2 regions of the Kitasatospora sp. NPDC087271 genome follow, and region 1 is predicted to be linked to the other one. Evidence: riboswitches for the same ligand, from Rfam matches in the RefSeq annotation. Region 1 holds a riboswitch; the other holds the start of a gene.
The links. Region 1 has a riboswitch for magnesium ahead of ACIO9K_RS12045 (NRAMP family divalent metal transporter). Riboswitches for the same ligand answer to the same signal wherever they lie in the genome.
Positions count from the first base shown of each region.

Region 2: another riboswitch for magnesium. It lies ahead of ACIO9K_RS02405 (NRAMP family divalent metal transporter); the one in region 1 lies ahead of ACIO9K_RS12045 (NRAMP family divalent metal transporter).

Region 1 is NZ_JBIUYQ010000005.1:344,413-351,513, forward strand. Features, by position in the region: gene ACIO9K_RS12040 (MgtC/SapB family protein) at 1-565, opposite strand, end outside; gene ACIO9K_RS12045 (NRAMP family divalent metal transporter) at 704-2,353, opposite strand; M-box (ykoK) riboswitch at 2,714-2,890, opposite strand; gene ACIO9K_RS12050 (ABC transporter ATP-binding protein) at 3,028-3,924, shown strand; gene ACIO9K_RS12055 (FtsX-like permease family protein) at 3,921-6,671, shown strand; gene ACIO9K_RS12060 (BlaI/MecI/CopY family transcriptional regulator) at 6,818-7,101, shown strand, end outside.
Region 2 is NZ_JBIUYQ010000001.1:570,152-577,252, reverse strand. Features, by position in the region: gene ACIO9K_RS02415 (hypothetical protein) at 1-36, opposite strand, end outside; gene ACIO9K_RS02410 (hypothetical protein) at 111-383, opposite strand; gene ACIO9K_RS02405 (NRAMP family divalent metal transporter) at 479-2,128, opposite strand; M-box (ykoK) riboswitch at 2,456-2,633, opposite strand; gene ACIO9K_RS02400 (YhgE/Pip domain-containing protein) at 2,856-4,175, shown strand; gene ACIO9K_RS02395 (FdhF/YdeP family oxidoreductase) at 4,247-6,514, opposite strand; gene ACIO9K_RS02390 (GreA/GreB family elongation factor) at 6,607-7,077, opposite strand.

The sequences.
Region 1 (7,101 bases):
TGCGGCGGGCGCGCAGGCCGGTGGGGGCGAGGCCGGAGGCGGACAGGGCCTGGAGCAGCAGGGCCCGGATGTGGGTCTCGGCCTTGCGCTCGCATTCCAGGTGGACGGTGGCGCGGACGGTGGAGTCGGGGTCGCTGCCGGACTGCGGGGCGCGGTCGAGCATCCGGCCGGCCGGGCGCAGGATCAGGTGGACGGCGAGGACGCCGAGCGTGCCGAGGACGGCGAATTCGAGCTTCCCGGCGGCGGCGAGCACCCCGACGGCGGCCGAACACCACAGCGTGGCGGCGGTGTTGAGGCCCCGGACGCCGGCGCCGTCGCGCAGGATGACGCCACCGCCGAGGAAGCCGATGCCGGAGACGACGTAGGAGGCGACCCGGGTGGGGCTGGCGGCGTCGCCGACGGCCTCGCTGTACAACACGAACAGGGTGGCGCCGGCGGCGACCAGGGCGTTGGTGCGCAGGCCGGCCATCCTGGCCCGCCACTGGCGTTCGACGCCGATGAGCGCGCCGCAGGCGACCCCGGTGGCGAGCCGGACGAGGAAGTCGGCGGTGGTCAGGGTGTGCACGACGGCACCTCCTTCACTGGGAGAGCTGGGAGAGCTGGCAGAGCTGGGAGAGCGGGAAGGGCTGCGAGACCTGGGAGACGGACGGACGGGTGGCGGGCCGCTGCCCACCACCCGTCCGTTCGGGCTGCGGTCTGCGGCTCAGTGGTTGAGCGCGGTCTGGACGATCTTGATGATGACCATCACCATCGCGACCAGGAGGTAGGCGCGCAGGGCGCCCATGCCGACCTTGCGGGCGGTGGACATGACCGGCTTGCCGAGGGTCTCCAGCGGGGGCATCCGCCACTCCTCGCGGCCGGTGCGGTCGATCGGGTCCTCCTTGGTGGCGGTGCGGCCGAAGGTGAAGAAGTACCCGGCGACCAGCACGCCCGCCACGCCGCAGCCGGCCATGATCCACAGGATCGCCTGCGAGCTGATGTCGGGCCAGACCACGGCGGCGGTCAGGATCAGCGACAGCATCACCAGGACCCCGACCACGGCGGAGGTGAAGGCGTTGGTCTTGGGCCCGTTGACCCACGGCCCCAGGACGGCCTTGTCGTTGCAGAGCAGCAGCAGGAACACCGTCGCCGAGGGCAGCAGCACACCCGCCAGCACCTGGACGAACTGCGTCATCAGGCCCTGGGTGTAGCCGGTGGACAGCAGCGTGATCGCGGCCGCCGCGACCACCAGGCCCGCGTAGATCGCGTAGAAGCCCTTGGCGCCCTTGACGCCCCGGTGCAGCGAGTGCCTGATGCCGAACACGTCGCCGATCGCGTAGGCGGTGGAGAGGGAGACGGCGAAGGCGCCGATGATCGAGGCGTCCAGCAGCGCGATGGCGAACAGCACGCCCACCACGTGTCCGGCCTTGTCCTCAAGGCCCTTGGCGACGGCCGCCGCGTCGGAGAACTGGCCGAAGCCGTCGGTGCCGGCGAAGGCCGCGGCGGTGAAGCCCATCATCGCGGCGGCGCCGATGATGACGATGACGATCCCGATCCACAGGTCGACCTTCTCGTACTTCATGAACCGCGGCGTGATCCGCTTGTCGATGACGTACGACTGCTGGAAGAACAGCTGCCACGGGGCGACGGTGGTGCCCACGATGGAGACGATCACCAGCATCACGGCCGCCAGCTGGCCCGAGCCGCCCGGCATGCCGGGCACCACGAAGTCGTGCGCCATCTGCGAGGTCTTCGGGTGGACCATGAAGTAGATCGGCACCAGCAGCAGCGAGCCCACGCACAGCGTGACCGCGACGCGCTCGAAGCGCCGGAACGAGCCGGTGAACGCCGAGGCGATGATCACCACCGCCGCCAGCACCACCGCGGCCACCTTCGGCAGCCCGAGGTATCCGGCGGCCAGGGTGACACCGATGAACTCGGTGACCAGCGTCAGCGCGTTCAGCAGGAACAGGTCGATGACGCTGAACGCGCCCCAGAACTTCCCGAAGCGCTCCAGGATCAGCCGGGCGTGGCCGACACCGGTGACGGCGCCCAGGCGCAGCACCATCTCCTGGTTCACGTACAGCACCGGGACCAGCATCAGCAGCGTCCACAGCAACTGCGTGCCGTAGTTCTGCCCCGCCTGCCCGTACGTCGAGAAGGCGCCCGCGTCGTTGTCGCCGACCATCACGATCAGGCCGGGGCCCACGATGGCGAGCAGGGTCTTGAGCCGCGCGGACAGGCCGTGGCGCGGCGTGGTGTCGTCGAGCCGGATGGTACCGAGCGCACCCCTGATGTCGCCGACGTGGGCGTCGTCGAGCACGGCGGTGCGGGTGGTGGTGGGGACCTTCTGGTCCAGCATCACGTTGGTCATGGCAGGGCCTCCCTGCCCCCTTCCTTGAGGGGGCGACAGGGGGCACGCAGCAGCGATCCTCCCTGCGAGAGCGCACGGCGTCGGACCACACGGCGGCGCTGAGCGGCGGCGGCCGTGAGGGCATGACGGAGCGTCAGACGTCGTGCGTCGGGGCGCGGTTGAGCGCATGACGCAGCGTCAGGTGAACGCGCGCAGGGAAGGTTGTTACCGCGTGCCAGAGGTGATCGAGAGCATGCGGGGGCAGGGGCGACTATGGCCCGGACTATCGCAGTCCATGTCTCTCGCCTCCTCCCGGTCGGGGGCGCACCGTCTGTGCACCGCATCGCGACACGGCAAGGAGCGGACCGGCCCCACGGGACCGGCACACCCCAACTCGTCAGAGCTTTGGCACTCCACGGCGTGTCCAGCCCGATCGGCCGGAAGCCACTTGGGGTCAACCCTTAACTCGGGAAGACCTGTCCTGAACCTGGGCGTCTCTCGACGTCGTCGGGTCAGTGGCCTGTGTCCGTGAAGACGCCTCACCGAACGAGGTGCCTTTCAAATCTCGTCAAGCATAAACCCTCCCCTTCACCCGGATAGCGGCGTCTCGACCGAACTTCGACAGCTTTGTAGAAGCTTGACCAAACCCACCCCTCGACGTGCACCCCCGTCCGGCATATATAGTTCACCGACATATGCAGCTCAACAGCTCACGAGGGGGAAGTGTGTCCCACAGCGATCCGACCCGATCCGCACCCGTCCTGCACCTGGCCAACGTCACCCGGGTGCACGGGCGGGGAGCCGCCGAGGTACACGCCCTGCGCGGCGTCGAACTGGCCGTCCACCCCGGCGAGTTCGTCGCCGTCATGGGCCCGTCCGGCTCCGGGAAGTCCACCCTGCTGACCCTGGCCGGCGGACTCGACGCGCCCAGCGAGGGCGAGATCCTGGTCGAGGGCGTGGCCCTCGGCGGCCTCAGCCGCGGCCGGCTCGCCGACCTTCGGCGGCGCTCCATCGGGTACGTCTTCCAGGACTACAACCTGATCCCCGCCCTCACCGCCGCCGAGAACATCTCGCTGCCCCGCGAACTCGACGGAGTCTCCGGACGCACCGCCCGCCGCGAGGCGCTCGCCGCCCTGGAGGAACTCGGCATCGGGGAGCTCGCCGACCGCTTCCCCGACGACATGTCCGGCGGCCAGCAGCAGCGCGTCGCCATCGCCCGCGCGCTGATCGGCGAGCGCCGCCTCGTCCTCGCCGACGAACCGACCGGCGCCCTCGACTCCGCCACCGGCGAGGCCGTGCTCGCCGTGCTGCGCGCCCGCTGCGACGCCGGGGCCGCCGCGATGATGGTCACCCACGAGGCCGCGCACGCCAGTTGGGCCGACCGGGTGGTCCACCTGAAGGACGGCGCGGTCGCCTCCGAGAGCCACGGGCGGCGCACCGGCAAGCGCCGGCTGAGCGCCGAGCCGCTCAGCGCCCCGGCCGACGGCTACGGCCACGCGGCCGACGGGGCCGGGCACTCGGCCACCGGCACCGGGCACGCGGTCGGCGACTTCGGCCACGCGGCCGACGGCTTCGGCGAGGTGGCCCGATGAGACTCGGCGCCTGGAAGGTCGCCCTGCGCATCGCCCGCCGCGACGCGCTGCGCGCCAAGGGCCGCAGCGCCCTGATCGTCGCCATGATCGCGCTGCCCGTCCTCGGCGTCACCGGCGCCGACGTCGTCCACCGCAGCGGGCAGCTCACCCCGGCCGAACGGGTCGAACGGGTGTTGGGAGGGGCGGACGCCCTCGTCACCTCGCTCGCCCCCGGCCGGGCCGTCGAGCAGGCCCCGGTCGCCGAGGACGGCGCCTTCGCGGCCCAGCCCCGCCCCGGGCAGCCGCCCACGGCCGAGCAGCAGAAGGGCGCCGGCACCGACCCGGTCACCCTGGTCACCGGACTGCTGCCGCCGGGCAGCGTGCTCACCTCCGCCCGGCAGGGCCCGGAGACCGGCGCGACCTCCCCCGAAGGCCTGGTCCGCACCCTCACCACCGAGGCCGACCTCACCGACCCGCTCTGGCACGGCCGGCTCAACCTGGTCGACGGCCACGCCCCGGGCGGCCCGCGCGAACTGGCCGCCACCCGGGCCTTCCTCGACAACTCCGGGCTGGCCGTCGGCGGCACCACCACCTTTCCGGGCCTGGAGCGGACCACCTTCACCATCACCGGCGTCGTCGAGCACCCGGACGACCTCCGCCGGGTCGAACTCGTCGCCCAGTCGGGCGCGTTGCTGAGCCAGCTCGCCGCCGCCACGCCTCCCGGCAGCCCGGCCGCGGCACCGCCGGAGCCCGAACGCGGCGCCTGGCTGGTCCGGCTCCCCGCCGGGGCCACCCTCGACTGGGCCAAGGTCCAGGAGTTCAACGCCCACGGCTACACCCTCACCGCCCGCTCGGTCGCGCTCGCCCCGCCGCCGCGCGCCGCCGTCCCCTACTACCGGGACGCCTACCGCTCCTTCGGCCCCTCCGCCGACGACAACACCAAGGTCGTGGTGGCCACCGTCACCGGCATGGGCCTGCTGGAGGTCGCCCTGCTCGCCGGCCCCGCCTTCGCGGTCGGCGCCCGCCGCTCCCGCCGCCAGCTCGCGCTGCTCGGCGCCGCCGGCGGCCGGCGGACGCACGTCGGCGCGGTGGTGCTCGGCGGCGCCCTCGTCCTCGGCGCGGCCGGGGCCGTGGTCGGCTTGGTCCTCGGCGGCGGCCTCGTCGCCGGGCTGCGCCCGTGGATCGAACGGGCCGGCGGCGCCCGCTTCGGGCACTTCGCCCTGCCGCCACTGGACCTGCTCGCGATCGGCGGGATCGGCCTGCTCACGGCGCTCCTCGCGGCCGCGCTGCCCGCCCGGCAGGCCGCCCGCCGCAGCGTCACCGCCGGACTCACCGACCGGGACACCGTCCAGGCCCCGAACCGCTGGGTCACCGTGCTCGGTGTGCTGCTGCTCGCCGTCGGCGCCGCCCTGGCCCTGTACGGCGCGAGCGCGCTGCAACACGGCGGCGTGCCCGTCGTCAGCACCTACGACACCCGCACGCTGACCGTGCTCGGCGGCTCCGTCATCGCCGAACTCGGCCTGCTCGCCTGCACCCCCGCACTCGTCGCCCTGCTCGGCCGGTTCGCCAGGCGGCTGCCGCTCGGCCCCCGACTCGCCCTGCGCGACTCCGCCCGGCACCGCTCGCGCACCGCGCCGGCCGTCGCCGCCGTGATGGCCGCCGTGGCCGGGGCCGTCGCCATCGGCGTCTACAGCACCAGCACCGACGCCGAGAACCGCCGCGACTACCGGCCGCAGGCCCCGTACGGCGCCGTGCAGCTCCTCTCCACCGTCGACGGACCGCAACTCGACGGCCTGCGCGCCGAGGTGGGCAAGCAGCTGACCGACCTGGGGCCGCGCGCCGACCTCGGCGAAGCGGTGTACCAGTTCTGTGCCAACTGCTCCAGCACCGTCCAGCTCAAGGGCACCGTGAACTGGCGCACCGCGTCCGGCCCGCCGCACCTGGCCTCCGGGGACGCCGCCATGCTCCGCACCCAGTTCGGCATCCACGACCCGGCCGCCGAACAGGCCCTGGCCGCCGGGAAGATCCTGGTCTTCGACCGCGCCTTCCTCGCCGGCGACGGCCGGGCGGTGCTCCAGCTGCGCGGCAGCTCCGGCGCGCCGCTCCAGCCCGGCGAGGTCCCCAAGCCCGACCTCCAGGAAATCCCGGCCGACGCCGTCCTGGTCGAGAACCCGGCCGCCGCCCGCTTCGCCCAGGGCCTGATCCTGCCCTCGGCGCTGCCCAAGCTCCTGCCCGGGCTCACCGCGAAGCCCACCGGCTCGATCTGGGTGCCCGCCACCCCGCCCGACCGCAAGGCCCAGCAGCGCGCCGAGGCCGCCGTCGTCCGGCTCGACCGGGCCGCCCAGCTGGAGGTCGAGCGCGGCTTCCAGCCCCGCGGCGACGCCCTCACCCTGGCCCTCAGCGGCTTCGCCGGACTGGTCGTCCTCGGCGCCGCCGGCATCGCCACCGGACTGGCCGCCGCCGACTCCCGCCAGGACCAGGCCACCCTGGCCGCCGTCGGCGCACCACCGCGGATCCGCCGCACCATGGCGGGACTGCAGTGCGCGATGATCGCCCTGCTCGGGGCGCTGCTCGGGGCGGTCAACGGCTTCGTCCCCGCGGTGGGCCTGCTGAAGTCCCGGGCGAGCGGGTTCGGCGGCCACCCGGCCCTGATCACCGCCCCCTGGGGCCAGCTGCTGCTGGTCGTCCTGGTGCTCCCGGTGCTGGCGGGGCTGCTCGCCGCCCTGCTGACCCGCTCCCGCATCCCGATGGGGCGGCGGCTGTCCTGACCCCTGGCGCACGCCGGTGCCCGCCCCCCCGTTCCGGAGGGCGGGCTTCGGCGTGCGCGGGCGACCCACGCGCGAGAGCGCCGTACCATGGGCGGGTTCTAGCGGGCGAAGGGCGCCGGCGGTCGGCGAGGGAGAGAACGGCGGTGCTGCGCGGGTTCGGCGACCTGGAGGCCGAGATCATGGACCGGCTGTGGTCCTGGGGCCGGGCCGCCACCGTGCGCGAGGTGGTGGACGACCTCCAGCGCCAGCGGCCGGTCGCGTACACCACCGTCACCACGGTGGCCGACATCCTGCACACCAAGGGCTGGCTGCGCCGGGACAAGGTGGGCCGGGCCTGGGCGTACGAGCCGACCTGCACCCGGGAGGCGTACACCGCGCGGCTGATGCGCCAGGCGCTGGAGACCACGCCGGACCGGGCGGGTGCGCTGCT
Region 2 (7,101 bases), on a different contig from region 1:
CGGGAGGGAGGGGTGGAACGCGGCGACGATGGACATGGCAGGTCACCTCCGTGACGGGGCGGCGGGTGGAGGGGGTGCGCGAGGGCGCGGGTGGTGCGGTCGGCGGGGCGTCAGCCGTGCGGCCGGTGGCGGGCGGCGGCGCGGCTGAGGCGGCGCGCGGCGGCCGGCGGGAGGTCCGCGAAGTCGGCGAGCCAGTCCGGGCGGTGGCCCTGGCGGGCCAGCAGGTAGGCCAGGTGCACGCGCGGCTCGTACGCGGAGGCCCGGGTGTTGGGCGTGCCGGAGTGCGGGCAGGCGCCGGGGTCGTCGAGGCGGTAGTCCCTCTCGACGTCGTCGTGCAGGGCGAGGCGGACGCGCGGGCAGTGGTGGTGAAGGGCGGTGCGCATGGCCGTACTTCCTTCCTTCCCCGGGTGCGGGGCGGTCGAGGTTTCCGGGTCGGGGCCGGGGCGGCGGCACTGTCGGGCGCCGCCCCGGCGGCGGCTCAGTGGTTGAGCGCGGTCTGGACGATCTTGATGATGACCATCACCATCGCGACCAGGAGGTAGGCGCGCAGGGCGCCCATGCCGACCTTGCGGGCGGTGGACATGACCGGCTTGCCGAGGGTCTCCAGCGGGGGCATCCGCCACTCCTCGCGACCGGTGCGGTCGATCGGGTCCTCCTTGGTGGCGGTGCGGCCGAAGGTGAAGAAGTACCCGGCGACCAGCACGCCCGCCACGCCGCAGCCGGCCATGATCCACAGGATCGCCTGCGAGCTGATGTCGGGCCAGACCACGGCGGCGGTCAGGATCAGCGACAGCATCACCAGGACCCCGACCACGGCGGAGGTGAAGGCGTTGGTCTTGGGCCCGTTGACCCACGGCCCCAGCACGGCCTTGTCGTTGCAGAGCAGCAGCAGGAACACCGTCGCCGAGGGCAGCAGCACACCCGCCAGCACCTGGACGAACTGCGTCATCAGGCCCTGGGTGTAGCCGGTGGACAGCAGCGTGATCGCGGCCGCCGCGACCACCAGGCCCGCGTAGATCGCGTAGAAGCCCTTGGCGCCCTTGACGCCCCGGTGCAGCGAGTGCCTGATGCCGAACACGTCGCCGATCGCGTAGGCGGTGGAGAGGGAGACGGCGAAGGCGCCGATGATCGAGGCGTCCAGCAGCGCGATGGCGAACAGCACGCCCACCACGTGTCCGGCCTTGTCCTCAAGGCCCTTGGCGACGGCGGCCGCGTCGGAGAACTGGCCGAAGCCGTCGGTGCCGGCGAAGGCCGCGGCGGTGAAGCCCATCATCGCGGCGGCGCCGATGATGACGATGGCGATCCCGATCCACAGGTCGACCTTCTCGTACTTCATGAACCGCGGCGTGATCCGCTTGTCGATGACGTACGACTGCTGGAAGAACAGCTGCCACGGGGCGACGGTGGTGCCCACGATGGAGACGATCACCAGCATCACGGCCGCCAGTTGGCCCGAGCCGCCCGGCATGCCGGGCACCACGAAGTCGTGCGCCATCTGCGAGGTCTTCGGGTGGACCATGAAGTAGATCGGCACCAGCAGCAGCGAGCCCACGCACAGCGTGACCGCGACGCGCTCGAAGCGCCGGAACGAGCCGGTGAACGCCGAGGCGATGATCACCACCGCCGCCAGCACCACCGCGGCCACCTTCGGCAGCCCGAGGTATCCGGCGGCCAGGGTGACACCGATGAACTCGGTGACCAGCGTCAGCGCGTTCAGCAGGAACAGGTCGATGACGCTGAACGCGCCCCAGAACTTCCCGAAGCGCTCCAGGATCAGCCGGGCGTGGCCGACACCGGTGACGGCGCCCAGGCGCAGCACCATCTCCTGGTTCACGTACAGCACCGGGACCAGCATCAGCAGCGTCCACAGCAGCTGTGTGCCGTAGTTCTGCCCCGCCTGCCCGTACGTCGAGAAGGCGCCCGCGTCGTTGTCGCCGACCATCACGATCAGGCCGGGGCCCACGATGGCGAGCAGGGTCTTGAGTCTTGCGGACAGGCCGTGGCGCGGCGTGGTGTCGTCGAGCCGGATGGTGCCGAGCGCACCCCTGATGTCGCCGACGTGGGCGTCGTCCAGTACCGCTGAACGCGGGGCGGGGACCTTGGAGTTGAGCGTGGCGTTGGTGGTCATGACGATCCTCCCGTGGGCCCCGGGGCAGGCGGGGCGATCGGGGGCGCACGGCGGCGATCCCCCTGCGGACGGGCGCGGCGCATCGCCACCCGGCGGTGCGGGCCCGTTCGGGCGCGGCGAAGCCGGGAGTTGAGGTGATGAACCGTCAGAAACGTTCGCAGGGAGGGTCGTTACCGCGTGCCGGGAGTGTGCGAGGACAGGCGGGGGTAGGGGCAACTGTGGCCCGGACTACTGCAATCCATGTCTCTCGCCTCCTCCCGGTCGACGCACCCCGTGGTGCGTGTGATCGACGCGGCAAGGAGTTCGCCGGCGCGCGAAGCGACCGCCGGTTCACCCCAACTCGTCAGAGCTTTGGCACTCCACGGCGTGTCCAGCCCGGTCGGGCCGGAAGCCACTTCGGATCAACCCTTAGGTCGGGAAGATCTGTCCTAACCCTGGGCGTCTCTCGACGTCGTCGGATCAGTGGCCTGTGTCCGTGAAGAAGCCTCACCGAACGAGGTGCCTTCTTCAAACCTCCAGAAGCATAGACCGCGCGGAGGCCAATACTTGCGTACTTGGTAGAACCTTTACCTTCTGTCTCCGGTCGTCCCGGCCGAGGCGCGGCGGGGGGTTGCGGGGGGCGGCGGGGCGGATCGGGTGACGTGGGGTTTTGCCGCCGGGCCGCCACGGAACGACTTCCCACCGCATCGGCAGCAGCACCAGGTTGCGCCCGAATCCGAGGGGTGGCATGGCGTCCGCAGGCTCCCAGGGCGGTCCCCGGCAGGCGCGGGCCCTCGTGCTCGCCCGCCACGCGAAGCTGTGGCTCGTCCCGAGCATCCTGTGCGGCCTGCTGGCCGTGGTGCTCTCGCTGCTCTACATGGGCGGCATCCTCAACCCGACCGGGCACCTGCACCGGCTCCCGATCGCCCTGGTGAACGCGGATCAGGGCCCGCCGCCGCCGGGCCGGGCGGAGACCCTGGGCGCGCGGCTCAGCCGGGAGATCGTCGCCGGGACGCCCGGCAGCACCGTCGACTGGCGCCAGGTCGACCAGGCCGAGGCGATGGACCAGCTCTCCACCGGGAAGGTCTACGGCGCGTTGCTCGTCCCGCAGGCGTTCACCGCCGACGTGGCGGCACTGACCACCGGCCGGGCCACCGAACGGCCCACCCTGACGGTGCTGACCAACCCCGGCCTCGGCAGCCTCGGCTCCTCCCTGGCCTCCCAGATCACCCAGTCCGCCGCCCACCAGGCCTCGCTGGCGCTCGGCAAGGAGCTGACCGCGGCCGCGCCGCCGGCCGGTTCCGCCGGCTCCGGCTCAGGCACGGGCACGGGCACCAGCGCCACCGCGCGGCTGCTGCTCGCCGACCCGCTCGCCGTCACCACCCGGGTCGGCCACCCGATCGGCGCCCACAGCGGGCTCGGCCTGAGCGCCTTCTACTACACCCTGCTGGCCGTGCTGACCGGCTTCATCGGCGGCAACATCATCCACAACGGCGTCGACACCGCGCTCGGCTACAGCGACAGCGAGCTCGGCCCCTGGCACACCCGGCGCCCGACCGTCCCGATCACCCGCACCCAGACCCTGCTGCTGAAGATGGTCATGACGGCCGGCATCATGCTGCTCACCACCACCCTGGTGATGCTCTGCTCGGTCACCGTCCTCGGCATGGACGCCCCGCACCAGGCGCTGCTCTGGGTCTTCGCCTACTGCGCCAGCCTCGCCGTCGGCCTCGGGGTCCAGGCGATCAACGCGGCGTTCGGCGGGATCGGGCAGCTGGTGTCCATGTTCGTCTTCATCGCGCTGGCGCTGCCCTCCTCGGGGGCGACCATCCCGCTCCAGGCGGTGCCCGGCTTCTACCGCTTCCTCAGCGTCTTCGAGCCGATGCGCCAGCTCAGCGACGGCATCCGGGCGATCCTGTTCTTCGACGCCCGGGCGGACTCGGGCCTGGCCCGGGGCTGGACCATGATCGCGGTCGGCGTGCTGCTCGCCCTGGCCTTCGGCTTCGGGATGACCCGGTACTACGACCGCAAGGGCCTGCACCGCTGGACGCCGCAGCCGTCGGAGTAGGCGTTCAGGAGCGGGCGTTCAGGAGTAGGCGTTAAGGAGTGGGCGTCTGGAGTGGGCGCCGTCCTCGGTTCCTACGCCTTGGTGACGGTGACCTTGAGGTGCTTCATGATCGGCTGGTCGCTCTGGGTGCTGTGGTCGCCGATCGCGCACAGCACGTTCATCTCGGGCATGTAGCCCGCCGCGCAGCCGCGCGGGATGTCGTACGGGATCGCGAGGTAGCCGTTCAGGGTGCGGGTGCTGCCGTCCTTCGCGGTGCTGGTGATGTCGACCGGATCGAACTCGGCGATGCCGCGCTCGCGCATGTCGTCGGTGTTCAGGAAGACCAGCGTGCGCAGGTTCCGCACGCCCCGGTAGCGGTCGTTGTCGGAGTAGATCGTGGTGTTCCACTGGTCGTGGGAGCGCATGGTGCCCAGCGCCAGGGTGCCCGGGGCGGGGACGACGTCGGGCAGCGGGGCGGTGGAGAACTCGGCCCGCCCGGAGGGGGTGAGGAAGACCAGTTCGCGGGCCGGCTGCTTGATCCGGAACCCGAGGGGCAGCCGCACCCGGCGGTTGAAGTCCTCGAAGCCGTCCAGGGCCCGGGACATGGTGTCGCGGATGCGGTCGTAGTCCTCGATGTACCACTCCCACGGTGTCCCGCTGTCCGGCAGCGCCGCGCGGGCCATCCCGGCGACGATGGCGGGCTCGGACAGCAGGTGCGGGGAGGCCGGGCGCTTCATGCCGACGGACAGGTGCACCATGCTCATCGAGTCCTCGACCGAGGTGCTCTGCACCCCGCCGCGCTGGTGGTCCTTCTCGGTGCGGCCCAGGCACGGCAGGATCAGCGCCCGGCGGCCGTGCACCAGGTGGCTGCGGTTCAGCTTGGTGCTCACCTGGACGGTCAACTCGCAGCCGCGCAGCGCCTCGTGGGTGTAGGGCGTGTCGGGCGCGGCGAGCGCGAAGTTGCCGCCCATGGCGACGAAGACCGTCACCTCGCCGCGCCGCATCGCCTCGATGGCGGAGACGGTGTCCAGGCCGTGCGCGCGCGGCGGGTCGATCCCGCAGGCCTCGGCGAGGCGGTCCAGGAACTCGGGTGAGGGGCGGTGGTCGATGCCGCAGGTGCGGTTGCCCTGGACGTTGCTGTGCCCGCGCACCGGCGACGGGCCGGCGCCCTCGCGGCCCAGGTTGCCGCGCAGCAGCAGGAGGTTGACGATCTCCCGCACGGTGTCCACGCCGTGCTCGTGCTGGGTGACGCCCAGGCACCAGCTGACGATGGAGCGGTCGGCGTCGCGGTAGACCCGGGCGGCCTTGAGGACCTCGGCCCGGCCGAGCCCGCTCTGCCGCTCGATCTCCTCCCAGGGGGTGGCCCCGCACAGCTCGCGGTAAGCCTCGAACCCGGTGGTGTGGCGCTCGATGAACTGCCGGTCCAGGGCCCGGGGGTCGGCCGTGGCCTGCTCCAGGATCGCCTTGGCCATGCCGCGCACCAGCGCCATGTCGCCGCCGATGCGCGGCTGGAGGTTCAGCGTGCTGGTCTTCGTGGACTTGAACAGCGCCATGTCCACGAAGTCGTGCGGGACGATGGTGCGGGTGGCGGCCGCCTCGATCAGCGGGTTGATGTGCACGATCTGCGCGCCGCGACGGTGCGCGTCGGCGAGGGCGGTGAGCATCCGGGGCGCGTTGGAGGCGGCGTTGACGCCCATGATGAACAGCGCGTCGGTGACCTCCCAGTCCTTGAGGTCGACCGTGCCCTTCCCGGTGCCCAGCGAGGCCTGGAGGGCGCGTCCGCTGGCCTCGTGGCACATGTTGGAGCAGTCCGGCAGGTTGTTGGTGCCCAGTTCGCGGGCCATCAGCTGGTAGAGGAAGGTGGCCTCGTTGCCGAGCCGGCCGGAGGTGTAGAAGGCGGCCCGGTTCGGGTCGTCCAGCTCGCGCAGGGTGCGGCCGACCAGCTCGAAGGCGTCCTTCCAGCTGATCGGGACGTAGTGGTCTGAGGCGGCGTCGTACACCATCGGCTCGGTGAGGCGGCCCTGGTCCTCCAGCGCGAAGTCGCTCCACCCGGACAGCTCGGTCACCGAGTGGGCGGCGAAGAACTCGCGGCCGACCCGCTTGCGGGTCATCTCCCAGGTGACGTGCTTGATGCCGTTCTCGCAGATGTCCAGGTGCAGGCCCTTGGTGTCGTCCGGCCAGGCGCACCCGGGGCAGTCGAACCCGGTGTTCTCGTGGTTCATCCGCATGATCGCCCGGGGCCCGTCCACGTACGCGCCCTCCTTCACCAGGAAGCGCGTCACGCTCTTCGCGGCACCCCAGCCGGCGGCCGGGTGGTGGTACGGCGCGAACTGCGGCGGCCCGACGGGATCGGGGCCCACGGCCGGCTCGTCCCGGGCGGGGCGGTTCCGGGCGGCGTGGTTCTGCGTGGGGTCCTGCGCGGAGTCGTCCCGCGCGCGGCCGTCGGGGGAGTTCACGAAGCCCTCCGTTCGCCGACCGACAGCACGACCGCGCTGGCCGCGCCGTTCGGCGCCTCGTAGTTCACGGTCTCCCCGGCATGCCGCCCGAGCAGCGCCCGCCCGAGCGGGCTGTCTGCGGTCACCAGGGTCTCCTCCCGCACCTCGGCGAGCTCCGCCACCTCGACGGTCTCCTCCACCCCGTCCGCGAACCGCACGGTGACGGTGGAGCCCACCCCCACCACCTCCGTGGACGGCGGCCCGGCGGCGGCCCCCTCGCGGACCCGGGCCTCCAGCTCGGCGATCCGCTCGTCCAGCCGGGCGACGTCGTCGGCCCGCTGCAACTCGTCCGCCGCGTCCGCCCGGTCCCCGACGTCCTCCCCGCGCAGCGTCCCCACCACTTTCGCCCGCTCGCCGCGCAGCTCGGCCAACTCCTCCTGCACGGCGCGCAGGGCCTCGGCACTGATGGGCTCGGGACCGTCTGTCATGGCTGCTCCCGGGTCGTTCGCGGA